3 regions of the Thermosipho globiformans genome follow, and region 2 is predicted to be linked to each of the others. Evidence: riboswitches for the same ligand, from Rfam matches in the RefSeq annotation. Region 2 holds a riboswitch; each other region holds the start of a gene.

Region 1 (5,694 bases), on a different contig from region 2:
TTACAGTAATTGAGCCCACCCCAGAGTGAATTATATTTATACTAATTTCTTCACTCTGCAATTTATTTATAGCACCAGATAATGCCATTAGTGAACCTTGAGTATCTGCCTTTAAAACCAATCTCAATTCTTTTTTCTCAGATTGCTCCATCATTTTCAAAATTTCTTCCAATTTCATATGTCTTTTTCTTCTAAGTTCTTTCTGCTCAATTTCCCTCATTTTTTCAGAAATTTCTCTTGCTTTATCAAGTGAATCAACACTATATACTATTCCATGAGAATCTGGTAGTTCTTCAAAACCAACTATCATAACTGGAGTAGATGGTCCTGCTTCTTTAATTCTCTTTCCCTGATCGTTAACAAGAGCTTTTACCTTTCCCATTACTTTTCCTGAGATTATATAATCACCAATCTTTAAAATACCATCTTTAATTATCACATTTGCAACTGGACCGAAGCCTTTGTCAAGCTTTGACTCAATAGTCACAGCTCTAACAGGACCATCAGGAATTCCTTTAATTTCTTGCATTTCAGCAACTAAAAGGATCATTTCAAGTAGTGTGTCAACATTTTGACCTTTCTTTGCAGATATTGGAACAACTATTGTATCTCCACCCCATTCTTCTGGAATGAGGTTTAATTTATTCACAAGTTCTTGCTTAGTTTTTTCAACATTTGCATTTGGTTTATCTATTTTATTAATCGCAACTATAATTGGAACATTTGCAGATTTCGCATGGTTATATGCTTCAATAGTTTGAGGCATTACACCATCATCAGCAGCAACAACTAATACAACTATATCAGTTGCTTGAGCACCACGTGCTCTCATTTCTGTAAAAATTTCGTGTCCTGGTGTATCAATAAACGTAATTTTCTTGCCGTTAACTTCAACTTGATAAGCACCAATGCTTTGGGTAATTCCACCCTCTTCTCTTTCAGCTACTCTTGTATTTCTTATATAATCAAGTAATGTTGTCTTACCATGGTCAACGTGCCCCATTACTGTAACTACTGGTGGTCTTTCTTTTAAATTTTCGGGATCTTTGTATTTTTCTTCAAAGTATTTTTCTATCTCATTTAAAGGATTTTCTATAACTTCTTCCTTTTCCTCAGTTTCAAATGAAATCCTCACATCATACATTTTGGCAATTTTTTTCGCAAGTTGCAGATTGAGCGACTGACCTGGTTTCAGGATTTCACCTTTCATAAAAAAGTCCTGTATAATCCTATTTTGTGGAACTCCAATTTTTTCAGCAAATTTGTCCAATTTTAGATCTTCTTCTGTTATTTTTACTGAATTTTTCTTTTTGTTTGTTTGTATCTTTTCTAAAGAACCTTCTTTGTTTTTAAAGTGTTTTCCATTAACTTCTTCATCAATTTCTTCATATTCTTCATACTCTTCAATAAGTTCCTCTTCTTCCTCTTGAGTTCCATACATCTCAAGAAGAAGATTAACTGTTTCTTCATCGATATAGCTCATGTGACTTTTTATCTCTATTCCTAGCTCATGTAACTCCTTCATCAATTCTCTTGTATCCATTTCTAGTTGTCTTGCAAGCTCATATACTCTTAATCGAGCCAATAGAATCACCTCCAAAACTTTCTCTACTTCTGCTTCGTCTTTTTCATAAATTCATGCTCTTTTTCAATTTCAACTATTAAATCTGATAGTTTCCATTCTAAATTAGTTGGGGTCGTCGTTGCAAAAATCAGCTCCTTTTCTGGAAAATTATCTTTCAATAACTTTATTAATTTAAATAATTCATCTCTCTGTTCAAAACCATGTATAATTAAAAAAGCCTTTTCTTTCATATATTTCCTTCCTTTCTATAACTTTAAATCTTTCAAAGAATTTTGTGCTTTAACTATTGAACGTATGACTTCACTAATCGTATTAAATTCCTTAGAAGTTTCACCTAAAATTTCTACTGCATTTGACAACAATTTATATTCATTTTCCAAACTTTCACTCGTATCTTCATACAATTTTTTGGAGCTTACTAACACCTGAATATTCTTTTTCATATAATTTAATGCTTCGCTTAACGAATTTTGAACTGCACTAAATAGTCCCTCTATTTGTTTTAACGAATTAATAGATTCATTTACAGAATTTGAAATTTCAGAAATTATCTTTGAAATATTAGCGGATGTTTCTTGTGATTCTTCTGCCAACTTTTGAATTTCAGATGCTACAACAGAAAATCCTTTTCCATATTCTCCTGCTCTTGCAGCTTCAATAGATGCATTTAATGCCAATAAATTTGTTTGTTTTGCAATTCTTTGTATAGCTTTTACAAGCTCCTCTACTTTTGAAAATTTTTCAAAAGTTTCAGATGTTTTACCAATTGTATCTTTAAATTTTAATGAAACATTATCAACATCTGTTCCAAGACTTTTTAAATCATCATTAATTTTCTGATTAACTTCTGTAGCATATTCTACGTTTTCAACTATACTTTTGCTTTCTTTTGAAAAATTCTCAAGAAGCTTAAAAATATTATCATTTAATTCTTCAAATCTACCTGTAATCTTTTCTATATCCTCCTTTATATCAGTTATCCTAGAAACTAATACCTCATCCAACTGCGACATAAAAGATAACATTAAATTTTGCACATAAAAAGCCGATGATAAAGTATTTAAAGTTTTTTTATCTATTTTCATACCTATCATCTCCCGTAAAATTGTTCAATTATATCGCTACCGCATTTCAATGTCTTAAACCAATTCAAAAATTCTTTGGCAACACTTCCCTTTAAAACAGCACCATGCTGTGGAGCAATCATATCAATTTCATATTCTGATACTCTATCAACCCAAATCTTACAAGCAGCATTTGAACTCATATATCTTTTATGAAAGCCTTCCATTGCACTTACTAGATTTTTAAAGTCACCTTCATATACTTGTACTCTTTGACTAAACGGTAGTAAAGAAACTCCTATATCACCACTGAATAATATTTTAGAGATTGGATCATAGACATTAAAGTGACCTGGAGCATGCAAAAAATGTGCCGGAACAAAATCAAGTGTATATCCGGAAAATCTAACACCTTTCTCCCCTCTATCCTTTAGTCCAACTATTCTGTTTTTATCAAAAACACCAAAATGAGGTAAAAATCTTATCCAAAGTTCTGAAATATAAATTTTTGCTCTGCTTGCTATTGTAAGCCACATTGTTATTCCAGAAGAAACATCGGGGTCTTGGTGGGAATAAAAGATCCCTTCTATATTTTCAGGAGCAATAATTTCAGATACATTTGCAAGTACCCTTGGGAAAACATGTGCTCCACCTGGATCTAATAAAAATCCTTTATTATCATGGACAATTAAATATTGATTAGTTGGGACCATATTTGGCTCCTCTGTTTCTTCCCATCCAAGAAGGTAATATTTATGCTTGCCATCATCATATAAACAAATACTATTCATATTTTCCCCTCCCTTTCTATCCCTTTTATTATTTATTATACCAGAAAAATGAGCATTTTTCAGTTTTTTAGAATTATAAAAATATTAACATTATAAACTTTGATATTTATAAATATTTAATGTTATTAACCTTATTTTTACTTGAAATCTATTACGCAATGTTATAGAATAAGATGCTAAATGAATTGTTAATTTATAGACAAGGAGGTTGATCATGGAAAAATCACAGGAAAGGTTAATACTTTTAACAGGATTATTTACCGCCGTCATTATCATCTCAAACATAATAGCAGGAAAACTAGTTAATATTGGCCCATTTGTCATCACTTTATCAGTTTTAATTTATCCACTCAGTTTTGGTATATCTAATATTATATTTGAAGTTTACGGAGCTAATATGGCCAAAAAGGTTATCAAAGTTGGATTTTTAGCCTCACTAATCTTAGTTGCATATTCATATTTAGTGATATTTTATCCTCCATCAAATATTTTTAATAAAAACGATGCCTATGTAATAGTGTTTAATTCGACTCCACGAATAATATTAGCAAGCTTTTTAGCGTATCTTTCAGCACAATATACTAATATTTGGGCTTTTAATTTGCCTAAAAAATTATTTAACTATGGAAATGTTACCTTTAGAAATACTTTTTCAATGATAATAACTCAATTTGTAGATTCTATAGTTTTCGTTGTAGTATCCTTTTTCGGCTCATACGATCTTAACGTACTGTTTAACATGATATTATCACAGTACATAGTAAAGCTGGCTCTATCAATTTTCAATAGTCCAATAATTAATATGAGCGTTAAAAAAATTAAAAACGAATTTGCTTTCGAAGAATAATACGCAATTAATTGGCCTTTTTTAAAATAATTAAAGATTACAAAAATTATAATTTTTGTTATAATTTTCTAGAAAAGTGAATATTATTTTGGAATAAAGGTGCCTATTTGGCTTAAAAGGGAAGCTGGTGAAAATCCAGCGCGGCCCCGCCACTGTAACCGAGGACGAAATCCACAACATGCCACTGGGAAGTATTCCTGGGAAGGCGTGGAGAATAGGATGAATCGGAAGCCAGGAGACCTGCCTTTATTCCAAAGCGTTTCTCAATCTCGAGGGAAGATTGAGAAAAAATTTTTTATTCAATACTTTGGAGGTGAGATGGTGAAAATCCATGAGTTTGTTGGTAAAAAAATTTTAAAAGAGGCAGGGATTGAAACACCAAAAGGTTATATCATTAAAAACTTAGATAATTTACAAGTAAAATTCCTTCCTGCTGTATTAAAAAGTCAAGTCCTTGTTGGAAGTCGAATGAAAGCAGGTGGAATACTATTTGCAAACACAAAAGACGAATTTTTAACCAATGCGTCTGAATTATTGAAAAAAGAAATTCAAGGAGAAAAACCTTATGCAATTCTTGTTGAAGAAAAAATAAATATTAAACATGAATATTACATTTCTTTATATATTGATAGAATAGAAAAAGATATAAAAATACTTTTTTCAGAAAATGGTGGTATAGAAATTGAGAATAATAAAAATAATATTTTAAATCTAAGCATAAATGATTATAAAAAGCTTCCCGATAAATTTCACGATATTGTTATTAAGCTACATAAATTATTTACTGAAAAAGACCTGACCCTTCTTGAAATTAATCCTCTTGCAGAAGATGAAAATGGCAAGTTAATCGCGCTTGATTGTGTAATGCATCTTGATGACAATGCATTATTTAGACAAAAATGGGCTCAAGAATTTGTAAATGATTCATATCCATTTCATTTCGTAAAATTAGATGGTGATATTGGCATTATCGGTTGTGGAGCTGGAATAGTTATGGCAACAATGGATGCAGTAAATCTATATGGTGGAAAACCTGCCAACTTTTTGGATCTTGGTGGTGGTGCAAATTCAAATGTAACTTTAGAAGCATTGAGATTACTAAAGTCACTAAATGTAAAAAAAATCATAATGAATATATTCGGTGGTATTACAAAATGCGACGAAATAGCAAAAGCAATCGTAAAATTCAAAAACGAAAATAAAAATCTTCCTATATTTGTCAGAATAACCGGTACCAATGAAGAAGAAGCCAAACAAATATTAGACGAAAATAACATAGCTTATTTTGATGATATGTACGATATGATTAAATTTGCAATAAGGGGGAGTATCAATGATTAATGGAAATGAAAAAGTCTGTGTTCAAGGTATTACAGGAAAATATGGGAAATTTCACACGAAAAAAAT
Region 2 (5,694 bases):
TTTTGGCTGGCTTTGAAAATGCCATTAAAAGCACCATAGAATATCTTCCAAATGTTGAAGATATAAAGAAATGAAATGGTTTTGCATTTAAATAAAGATGCCAGAAAACTACTACAAAGAGTGTTCCAAAGAAAACAGCAAATGGTCCAACGTCTCCTTTGCTCATAATTTCTAATCTTTTTTCTTTGGTTGATTGGTTTAAAAAACCATCGAGTGTATCTAAAAATCCATCGAAATGGAAGAGGTCGAAAAAATAAAAGGCTAACACAAGGAAAAAGACTTTAAGTGCCAGGTTATTTGATAATCCTCCAAGATAATATATGCTGCCAACTATGTAACCTACTAGCGGAAAAAAGCCTGGAAGTTTTTTAACCCTTCTATCAAAGTCATTTACTTTAATATTTAATGGCAGTCTTGAGATAAAGGAAAGTGAAAGAAGAAAATTTTTTATCATAAATTTTCCCTCCAGAGGTTGTAGGAATCTAAAAAGTCGTTAAGATCGAAGACTTCAAAACATATATATTTAAGATTTGGCATTAATTTCATGTATTCTTTTGAAAGTAAAAGAGTTTCTTTGTCAAGTTTTAAGTGATCTTGATCACCTTTTACTCCCATTAAATGAAATTCTACGGTATTTTCGAAAAATTCTTTTGTTACTTTCATACCTAAAATGTGATGACCAATATCAAATACCGTTCTATCGTGTATTAAAATGTCTTTTTTTAGATTTTCAACGGAAATTTTGTCTGATTTTTTCAACAAAGGTTCTATACAATCTATTGGGTGGGCAACATAATTTAATATTGGTAAGTTACTTTCTTCAAAAAAATTAAATGCCTCTTCAACGTTGTTTATACAGTCTGTTGGAAGATGTACGGTATATTCTAACCCGTATTTTTTTGAGATTTTATAAAGTTCTGGAAGTTCATTTTTTAGCATATGTCTTGTTTCCTTGTCAAATGAAAAAACAAGAAGTTCTACAAAATCGACTATTTCAGCAACTAGTTTAACATTTTCAAGATAACCTCCAGGAATAAGCCATGAAGTGGTTCCTATTTTCATTTTATTTTCACCCCTATCCCCGATACCATTAAATAGACATTATCTGAAAGTGATGCAACTTTTTTGTTGAGCAGTCCCAAGATGTCTACATATTTTCTTGAAAGTTTGTTTTCTGGTATTATTCCCCATCCTACTTCATTTGTGATGATAATTAAGTTGTAATTGATTCTTTGTAGTGAATCAATGAGTTTTTTTGTATAATATTCTATATCTTTTTCATAATAAAATAGGTTTCCAAGGTAGGTTGTAAGGCAGTCAAGTATTGCAACTTCATACTTTTGATTTAGACTTTCAATGATTTTATAGATCTCTATTGGTTCTTCAAAAGTGTCAAAACCTATTCTTTCTTGTTTGTGCTTTTCTATTCTTTTTTTCATCTCTTCATCAAAAGCAACGCCAGTTGCAATAAATGCCTTTTTTTCAAAGTTTTCTGATAACTTTAAAGCAAAACTACTTTTTCCTGATTTTACACCACCAGTTATAAGAGTTATCATGATATCACCTTTTTATTTTTAAAGTTAAAGTATTTTATAGCAGCTTCTATTAAATAAACAGATAAAGCTGCTCCAGTTCCTTCGCCAAGTCTCATATCAAGATCTAAAATAGGTCTTACGCCTAGGCTATCTAAAATGATTTTATGCCCTTTTACTTTTGATAAATGTCCGAAAAAGGCGTAATCTAAAACTTTTTCATTTATCTTATACGCTAGGTAAAATCCAGCGGTTGTTGGAAATCCGTCTACAACCACAGGGACTTTATTTTTAAAAGCTTCTAAGATAAAACCTGCCATTTGTCCTATGCAGTATCCGCCAACCTTTGAGAGAACATCAATTGGATCATTTGGGTTTGGTCTATTTATTTTCAAAGCTTTTTTTACAATATTTCTTTTCTTTATTACGGAAGAAGGAGGTATAGGTGTTCCAATATCGGTTATTTTATCCACATCAAAACCAAATGCAGCAAATATTGCTGTTGCTGTTGTTGTATTACCGATACCTTTATCACCTATTACAAGTAAATCAGCACCTTGCTTTATAGCTTTTTTTGCAACTTTCATTCCATATTCAATACACCTAATTGCTTCTTCTCTTGTCATTGCAGGTCCCTTTGAAAAATCTTTTGTACCATATCCTACTTTCATTTTTACCAATGAAGGATTATCTTCAAAATCATAATCTACACCACTGTCCACCACAAAAAATTTAAGTCCCATATGCCTTGCAAAGACATTTATGCCTGCACCACCTTTAAAATAATTTAAAACCATTTGGTAGGTGACGTTTTTAGGATATGCGGAAACTCCGTTTTGTACTACTCCATGATCTGCAGCAAAAACATAAACTCTTTTGTCCTTGAACATAGGCAATGGAGTTTGCTTTTTTATTTTAAAAAGTTTATTAGCAAGTTCTTCAAGATACCCTGCCTCATTCATTTTAATTCCCCCTTGAGTATGTTAGAAAGTATTTTTGAAAATTTATTAAAATTATCTATATAATATAGATTAGTCTGCACTCTTAAATCGGAACTGCCAAACCCTTTAGGACCTGTAAAAAATTGAGACATGTAGAGTGAAATCTTTTCCTCACATTTTGTATTTGAAGAAACCATTATAACTGATTTTACGCTTGATTTATCAAGAAGATAATCGATATGCCAGTGTAACTTTTTATTTTTGGACAAGTGCCTAGATACTCTTTTTTCAAGATTGTTCATAGCAGAGCCCACATATACGTAAGTACCTTTTTTTAGATTCCATTTTTTTATTTTGGTATCTATTGGCAATTCAATTAATAGTAAGTAGCATCCTTTCATATTTTCACCTTAATAAAAACAAAAATTTCCCCGAAATGCCCTAGCATTCGGGAAGTAACTTTCATCATAGGCAGGTCTCCCGGCTCCCGGATCAACCTACTCTCCACGCCTTCCCAGGAAATACTCCCAGTGGCATTCTGTGGATTTCGTCCCCGGTTACGGTTGCTGGGCAGCCCCGGCCTTTCACCGGCGTTCCCTTAACCTATGATGGTTTTCTATATTATATACTATAAAAGGCCGGATTACCCGGCCTTTTGGTCGGGGTGACTGGACTTGAACCAGCGACCTCTTGCGCCCCATGCAAGCGCGCTAGCCAACTGCGCTACACCCCGATACATTAAAATTATATTCTATCTTTCTTTTTATGTCAAACACTGTAAAATTGTTGAATCTTGTAAAAATATGATTTTTTGATTTGTTCTTTGCTGAAAAATGTGAATTTTTGAAGAATCTCAATATTAAAGATTGTTATATAAATCTGAAATTTTTTTGTCGAATTTTCAGCTTTTTTTATGATAAAATTATACGTGGGTATAGGAGGCGTATAAATGGTTAAATTTTATCTAAAATATTTTTTAATTGCTTTTTTGATTTTTTTATTATTTCCAATGTTGTTTTATTATTTTTCACATCCAAAAGGAGTAAAAATTGAAGAAGCAGAGAATGGAATAAAACTTCCTATTTCATTAGTGTTAAATTCTAGGAAAACTATTAATTTAGAATTTAAAATTCCAAATGGATATGAGTATGTGTATTTTCCATATGTTGAATGTTCGTATATTAAAGTGTATTCTTCGGGGAAATTAATTGGAAAATATGGGTTCAATGACAGGAATGCACATTCTTGGTTTATTCCTTTTTTGTTTGAAATTCCGGAGAATATAAAAACTTTGAAAGTTGAGATTAGCGGTGTTTATTCAATTGGACTTGATAGTTTTTATTTGATAGATAGAAATGAAAGGATAAAATATATCTGTTTAAAGTTTTTATCAGATAATTTAATAAATATATCTATAGGGCTTGTTTTAACACTTGGAATATTACTTTTAATGCTTTCAAAAAATACAACATTACTTTCAAGAAAAAATGCATATATATATTTTGGACTTTCTAGTATTTTTGCCTCTATATGGGTTTTTGATCTTGTGTCGTTTGAAGCTTTTTGGTTTCCTATAAGGAAGTTATTTATAGCATCTGCGTATTTTTCACTTTTATTAATAATTGTTGGATTTGAAACTTATAATTTTTCAAAGGTTGGTAAAGTAGGAAAAATTGTAGCGGCTTTAAATTTTACAGCAGGTTTTTTACCTCTACTAACGCTTTCCGAATATCAATTGAAAATTGTTTCAACATATGTATCACCTCTTTTGATAGTAGATGCATTATATATAGTATATATAACTTTTAGGGCGTATATACCTCTTGATATGCTTTTTTCTTCATTTTTTGCAATAACCGTATTTCATGATGCGTTGGTTATGGTTTTGAAAATTCCGACAAGATTTTTTTCACCGTATGGAATAATTGCAATTTATTTGAGTTTTGCATCAAATATTCTTTTTGAATATAAAGAAAAATCTACAGAGGTAAATATATTATATGCACAAAGTATTATAGATAAACTAACTGGTGCGTATAACCGTGGAGTTTTAAATAATAATTTTTTGAAAAAAGGAGATGTATTGGTTTTTGTTGATCTAAATAAATTTAAGCAAATCAATGACACGCTGGGTCATGATGTTGGAGACAAGGTATTACAAAAACTTTCAAGTATAATTAAGTCGCATATTAGCTCTTCAGATCTTCTTGTTAGAATGGGTGGTGATGAGTTTTTAGTTGTTTTGAAAAATAAAGATAAGAATGTAGCAGAAGATTTAATGAAAAAAATTCTTGAAGAGTTTAAAAATTCCTTTGAATTTTCACCAACATTTTCTTGGGGTATTTCAAAGATTGAAGATGATAATATAGACAATGCTATTAGGGATGCAGATGATTTAATGTATAAAATGAAGAGGAAAAAATAGTTATGCGATAATACTTTTTTGATATATATTCCAAAGATGCAGAGCAGGATCGAAGCTTTGTAGGAAAAGATTCACTCTATTTTCTTTTAAGACTTTTCTTGTTTTGTTATTGTATGTAATAACGATCTTTCTTTTTTCATCGTATATAATGAATTTTTCGTTTTTGAGTCTTTCAAGAAAGTATAAGAATAAAAGATCTATTATATTCGAGTTAGAGGAAAATGAAGATGTAAATACTCCATTGTATTCTAAAAAGTAGATCTTTCTTTTAATTTTTTCAAATTCAGTCAATACATCTTTAGAAATTTTCCTAAGTGTTTTTTTTAAAAAGATATTTTTTGTGATAACATGTCTTATAATTAGCGATTCAATATTTCTGATTTCAGAAAGAAATGGTAAAAAAACGTAACTGTCGTGTATAAATTTTTTGGTAAATGCTATTTCAGAAAGATCGACAAGAATTGAGATTTTCCTTTCTTTTTTTAAGACAAAATCCGGTATTATGTTGTTGTTATAACAAAATTGAATGAGTTTAAGTAGTCCATTAAAAGTTCCATCGTATGATACCATCATTTACAAATCCCACCCATTTTGAGAAAATTCAAACAAAGGCATGTAAGCCTTTGAATCTTTAAATTTTTTTCCTTTAATAGTGATAAAGTTTTTTGCTTTTTTTAGAGAAATTCCTGCCTTTTTTAGAGTTTCAAAGTTAAGTATTCCATGTTTTCTTAGCATGATTATTTTTTGAGCAGATTTAAGACCAATTCCGGGGATCCTTATTAATTCATCAAATGTT
Region 3 (5,694 bases), on a different contig from region 2:
AACGATGTAACAACACCTATTGGAACTTCAATGGGAGAAGCTATAGTTCTAGATATGGTATCAGAAAAGGAGAGAAAAATTCCACCAAGTAGGACACTGCCAATAAGGCTATATTTATGTTTTGCCCCCGTGAGAATTCTTGTTGCATGAGGAATTATTAATCCCACAAAGCCAATTATTCCAGTTTTTGAGACAATCACAGAGATTACAAAAGAACCAGCTAAATAAAAAAACCACTTTATTTTTTCAACTTCAACACCAAGAATTTTAGCTTCCTCTTCGCCTAAAGCAATTGCATCGAGTTCTCTGTTTTTTATTAATGCAATAGAAAACAATACAATTACCGATATTGCTGGAATTATTAAATCATTCATTGTCGTACCCGAAAGGCTTCCAAAAAGCCAAACATATGCGCTTGTTAAAGTTTTACGTGAGAGATTTATTAGTAAGATTGTTGCGGATGAAAATATAGTACTAATTAATACACCTGAAAGAATAAGGTGTGTGATAGGAATTATTCTCTTTCTTTTTGCAAGAATAATTGTTAATAGTGAAGCAAGTAATGAAAATGCAAAAGAAAATACGTTAACACTGACAGTTCTGTTCAATGACACAGCAACATAGAGTGCTAAAACAGCACCAAAACCAGCTCCTGAAGATGTACCAATTAGATATGGATCAACAAGTGGATTTTTCATTATTGTTTGATAGATATTTCCAACAAGCGCAAGACCTGAACCAGCTATAAGGCTCATTAATATTCTTGGGAATCTAACGTTCCATATGAGGAATTTTATTTGCTCATTTTCAGGATTAAAAATTTGAGAAATTGGAACTTTCACAGTTCCTATAGAAAGGTTTATAAGGATTACTAAGAAGAACAAGACTGGAAGGATGATCCTTCCAGCCTTATAAATGTTTATTTTAGTCATTATTTTCCTCCATAAAAGAAATTATAGAAAATTTCAAGGTATTTGACTATATCTGGGGATATTGAGCTTATGTCGTTACCATCAATAACAAATACTTTGTCGTTTTTAACTGCCTTAAGATTTTTAAATATTTCATGCGATTTTATTTGCTTTATGGTTTCATCTGGACTAATGTATGATGCAACAATTATTATATCAGGATCATTGTATGTTAAAAATTCCCAATTTACAGAGAACCATCCATTATTTCCAGAATAAGGAGCACAGATATTTACCCCACCTGCATATGTAATCAATTCATTTACGTAAGAGCCAGTTCCTGCAGTCCAGAGATCTTTTGTTTCATTATTTGGAACCGTTATTGTGAAAAAGACTTTTGGCCTTTTTTCAAGAGGTACTTTTGAGCTTTTTGCACCATATTCTGAAATTGTTTGTTTTATTTTATTTGCAATTTCAGATGCTATTTGTTCTTTACCAAATACATTTCCAAGGAGCATTACATCTCTTGCAACGTCATTTAGTGTTGTTGGATTTAAAACAAGTGCCTTAATACCGAATTTTTCTAACTTTTGAACTTCTGGAAGTTGAAAGCCCCCGAAAGTGATTACAATGTCAGGATTTAATGAAATAATTTTTTCTATGTTTAGCGGTACCATATTTCCAATTTTTTCAGCATTAAAAGAATCCCAATCTGTAACACCAACTATATTTTCTCCAAGACCAAGTTTTACAAGAAATTTTGTGGAACTTGGAGCAGCAGAAACTATTCTTTCCGGTATTTTATCAAAGTTTACCAATCTTCCAGCATCATCAACAATAGATAGTGCAAATATAAATGTAGTTAACAAGACACTTAAGAAAATAACCCATCTTTTCATCCTTTATCCCTCCTATATAATATTTTAAAGAAAAACGCCCACCCTTAGGGACCGCAAAGGTGGATTGCTTTCCTTTCAAATAAGGTATCCCGACTTCCGGATCATCCTACTCTCCACGCCTTCCCAGGAAATATCCCAGTGGCATTTTGTGGATTTCGTCCCCGGTTACGGTGGCGTCCCCGTGCCGGACTTTCACCGGCTTCCCTTATTTGAAAGGGAAAATATTAAGTTGCCTGTAAATAGATTATAACACTAATATTGTTCTTTTGCAATTTGTCTTGCAATTTTGTCTATTTCAAAGATTTCTTTAAAATCATTTATATTTCCATCTATTTTTTCGCATGTGTTTATAACTATATCAGCTATTTTTGAAAATTTTATTTGCCCATTTAGGAATTTTTCTACAGCTATTTCGTCAGCTGCATTAAAGGCTATTCTTTTTGCAAGATCTTTAATTACATTTTTTCCGTAGAAAAATGCCGGGTATTTTGATGGATTTACATCTTCAAATATAAAATTTTTACTTTCAAAATTTGGCCAGTTTTTATTTTCGTATAATCTATTCGGATAACTTAGTGAATAAGAAATTGGAATTTTCATGTCTGGGAATCCAAAATGAATCTTTACAGTTCCATCTTTTAAAAATACAGCTCCATGAACTGTTCCGGTAGGATGTATTTTTACTTCAATATTTTCCAATTCAAAGAGTTCGAAAGCTTCAATTACTTCAAATGCTTTATTTACCATTGTTGAAGAATCTACGGTTATTTTTTTACCCATACTCCAAACAGGGTGATTTAATATATCTTCGACTGATAAATCATCTATATTTTCTTTATCTCTTACTGCACCGCCAGATGCAGTTATTAATATCTTTACCACATTTTCATCAAATATCTGAAAAATTGCAGAATGTTCGCTATCAACTGGTATTAATTCAACGTTATTTTCTTTGCATGCTTTTTTTACAAATGGACCTGCACAGACTAAAGCTTCCTTTGTTGCAAGTGCAAGTCTTTTTGTGTAAGGTATAGAGTCAATTGTTGCAAGAACACCTTCAAAACCAGGTATTGCAGCAACTACAATATCAGGGCGGATTTTTGCCACCATATCTTTTATAGAGCTTACATTAGATTTTACAGAGGAGTAAAAGTACTCTATTTTGAAATCTTTTATAATTTTTTCAGCAAGAGCAGCATTTTTTCCGAAAGCTATACCTTTCACTCTAAAGTTATCAAGTTTTTTAATTACTTCAAGAGTTTGCATTCCTATTGAGCCAGTTGCTCCTAATATTACAACGGTTTTTTCTTCCATCTGAAATAAATCACCTCTCCTTTTTCTACATGTATTTTTATTTTTTCAGCTGTTGTTTCGTTACTTACACCTATTGGATTTTCTATACTCATGTTACCATTGAAGGGGTATTTAAAGCCTTCTATCGTAAAAGTTGCATTACACAAAGGAATAAAAGACCATGTTTCACCTATTTTAACTTCTTTTTCAAGTGCGTTATTTTCTTTTAAAATTGCAGATTCTAACTTTTCAGAATTTAAATAAATATTTGCATCAAATTTTTTTAAAAGCCCATAGAGTGCAAATATCATATCTATCCTTTCACCTTGAAAATTTATTATTTCTATTTCTTTAAAACCGTTTTCAAGAGCATATTTTATAGCAAGTTCACAATCTGTTTCGTCCTTTTCTCTGGGGTATTCAATAATTTTCACAGATTGTTTTTTGAAAAAATCTATCGTTTCTTTGTCAATAGAGTCAAGATCGCCTATTACGATGTCTGGCAATATATTTCTTTTTTTAAGTAACTTTGCTCCACCATCAACAGCTATTATATGGTTTGTGTTTAAAACTAATGTTTCATCAATATTACCATTTAAAACAATTGTTGACTTCACTATATCCCTCCTAATGTTATAATATATACAAGAAAATTATATCATGGAGATGAAATAATGATAGTAAGGGCAAAAAATTTAACAAAAGTGTATGGTAAAAAGGAAAAATTTGAAGCTTTAAAAGGTGTTAATCTTGAAATAAATGAAGGAGAAATTCTAGCTATTTTGGGACCATCTGGTTGTGGTAAAACTACTCTTTTAAATTGTCTTTCAGGACTTGATGAGCCAACATCAGGTGAAGTTGAAGTTCTTGGGAAAAGGCTTGACAGAATGAATGAAGAGGAAAAAACAATTTTTAGATCTGAAAACATGGGATTTATTTTCCAATTTTTTAATCTTATACCAGTTCTGACAGCTGTTGAAAATGTTGAAATTCCTTTGCTGATTTCAAAGAACGGAACTCCAACCGAGATTAGAAAAAAAGCTCTTGAGTGGCTTGAAAGGTTACATATACTTCATAGGAAGAATGCATATCCATCAGAAATGTCTGGTGGTGAGCAACAAAGAGTGGCTATTGCAAGGGCATTAATTAATAATCCAAAGATTGTTTGGGCAGATGAACCAACTGGGGCGCTTGATACAAAGAATAGTCAAGAGATAATTGATTTAATCATTGATATGAATAAAGAGCTTGGAACAACATTTGTTATTGTAACTCACGATATAAATGTTGCAAAACGGGCACATAGAATTATTAAAATGGATAGTGGACAAATAGTTTCTGAAGAAATACTTGTGAGAGGATGAAGGAATGTATATTCCATTGTTAATCGAAGACTTTTTAGATGAAATATTGAATATAAAAGATCACAAAGCTTTAATTGAATATGTGGAGGATAATTTTGAAAAAATAGATGATCCTTTAAAAGAAGATCCTGAAGTTTTCAAAAGGCTTCAGGAATTTTATACATACATTGTTGAAATGAAAAATCTTCCAGAAAAAAGAATTCAAAAGAGATTGAGTTACATTCCAGGAATGGTTAAAAGGTTTAAGTTGATGCATTTGGTTTATAAAGTTGAAAAATCTTCTGATTTAAAACCACTTGATACGCCTATAAAGTATGTTAAAGGAATAGGTCCAAAAAGAGCTCAAAAATTTTTAAAACTTAATGTGAATAATGTTGAGCAACTTTTAAACTTTTTCCCAAGAGATTATGAAGATAGAAGAAGAATTATTCCTATTCCTTTGCTTCGTGAAGATGATAAAGTTGTTACAACAGGAAAATTAACCGGGGTTGAAAAAATAAAAAAAGGTAATTTAACTATTGTTAGTGCTGTTTTATCCGATGGAATGTATCAAATTCTTTTAAAATGGTTTAATCAGGACTTTATGGAGGGAATATTAAAAGGTCTTTTGAGAAAAAAACTATATGTATTTGGTACAGTAAAAAAAGGATTTTATGGAAGTTTGGAGATTCACAATCCAGAGATTGAGCTTTTTAATGAGAGTAAAAGAGAAATTTTTCCGGTTTATCCTTTAACTGAAGGATTAAATCAAAATACTGTAAGAAGAATTATAAGTGAAAATATTTATAATATTTACAATTTCAAGGAGCATTTACCTGATGATTTAATTTCAAAGAGAAACTTGATAGATGTTTATCAGGCATATACTGGAATGCATTTTCCAAGGAGTGTTTTTCATAAAAAAGCGGCAAGATATAGACTTGCATATGAAGAAATTTTATACCTTCAAATCGCATTTTTATTATCTAAAAAAGAAAATGAAAAAATAGGCGGAATATCTAAAAAATTTGATGGGAAATATTCAACAGAGCTTATAAATTCTCTTTCTTTTGAGTTAACAAATGCTCAAAAGAAAGCATACGAAGAGATTAAAAATGATTTAAAATCTGATAAACCAATGAATAGATTACTCCAGGGAGATGTTGGTTCTGGAAAAACTATTGTTTCAGAACTTGCAATGCTTGATAACTATGAAGCAGGTTTTCAATCAGCGGTTATGGTACCAAC

What was found. Region 2 has a riboswitch for cobalamin ahead of EO083_RS06205 (GIY-YIG nuclease family protein). Riboswitches for the same ligand answer to the same signal wherever they lie in the genome.
Region 1: it holds a riboswitch for cobalamin, as region 2 does, so the genes downstream of both, EO083_RS08790 (ATP-grasp domain-containing protein) here and EO083_RS06205 (GIY-YIG nuclease family protein) in region 2, are expected to answer to the same signal.
Region 3: it holds a riboswitch for cobalamin, as region 2 does, so the genes downstream of both, EO083_RS04390 (ABC transporter substrate-binding protein) here and EO083_RS06205 (GIY-YIG nuclease family protein) in region 2, are expected to answer to the same signal.

Annotation. Positions count from the first base shown of each region.
Region 1 is NZ_BHXD01000014.1:28,506-34,199, forward strand. Features, by position in the region: gene infB (translation initiation factor IF-2) at 1-1,585, opposite strand, end outside; gene EO083_RS08770 (DUF3783 domain-containing protein) at 1,609-1,815, opposite strand; partial or broken gene EO083_RS10200 (methyl-accepting chemotaxis protein) at 1,831-2,310, opposite strand; gene EO083_RS08780 (oxygen-binding di-iron domain-containing protein) at 2,676-3,440, opposite strand; gene EO083_RS08785 (queuosine precursor transporter) at 3,655-4,287, shown strand; cobalamin riboswitch at 4,368-4,549, shown strand; gene EO083_RS08790 (ATP-grasp domain-containing protein) at 4,609-5,628, shown strand; gene EO083_RS10120 (hypothetical protein) at 5,621-5,694, shown strand, end outside.
Region 2 is NZ_BHXD01000007.1:58,360-64,053, reverse strand. Features, by position in the region: gene EO083_RS06225 (adenosylcobinamide-GDP ribazoletransferase) at 1-454, opposite strand, end outside; gene cbiR (cobamide remodeling phosphodiesterase CbiR) at 451-1,062, opposite strand; gene cobU (bifunctional adenosylcobinamide kinase/adenosylcobinamide-phosphate guanylyltransferase) at 1,059-1,556, opposite strand; gene cobT (nicotinate-nucleotide--dimethylbenzimidazole phosphoribosyltransferase) at 1,553-2,494, opposite strand; gene EO083_RS06205 (GIY-YIG nuclease family protein) at 2,491-2,874, opposite strand; cobalamin riboswitch at 2,927-3,095, opposite strand; tRNA gene EO083_RS06200 (tRNA-Pro) at 3,130-3,206, opposite strand; gene EO083_RS06195 (GGDEF domain-containing protein) at 3,423-4,898, shown strand; gene EO083_RS06190 (DUF4130 domain-containing protein) at 4,899-5,471, opposite strand; gene EO083_RS06185 (putative DNA modification/repair radical SAM protein) at 5,472-5,694, opposite strand, start outside.
Region 3 is NZ_BHXD01000004.1:53,534-59,227, forward strand. Features, by position in the region: gene EO083_RS04385 (FecCD family ABC transporter permease) at 1-932, opposite strand, end outside; gene EO083_RS04390 (ABC transporter substrate-binding protein) at 932-1,810, opposite strand; cobalamin riboswitch at 1,873-2,038, opposite strand; gene EO083_RS04395 (1-deoxy-D-xylulose-5-phosphate reductoisomerase) at 2,063-3,124, opposite strand; gene EO083_RS04400 (thiamine diphosphokinase) at 3,103-3,720, opposite strand; gene EO083_RS04405 (ABC transporter ATP-binding protein) at 3,778-4,467, shown strand; gene recG (ATP-dependent DNA helicase RecG) at 4,472-5,694, shown strand, end outside.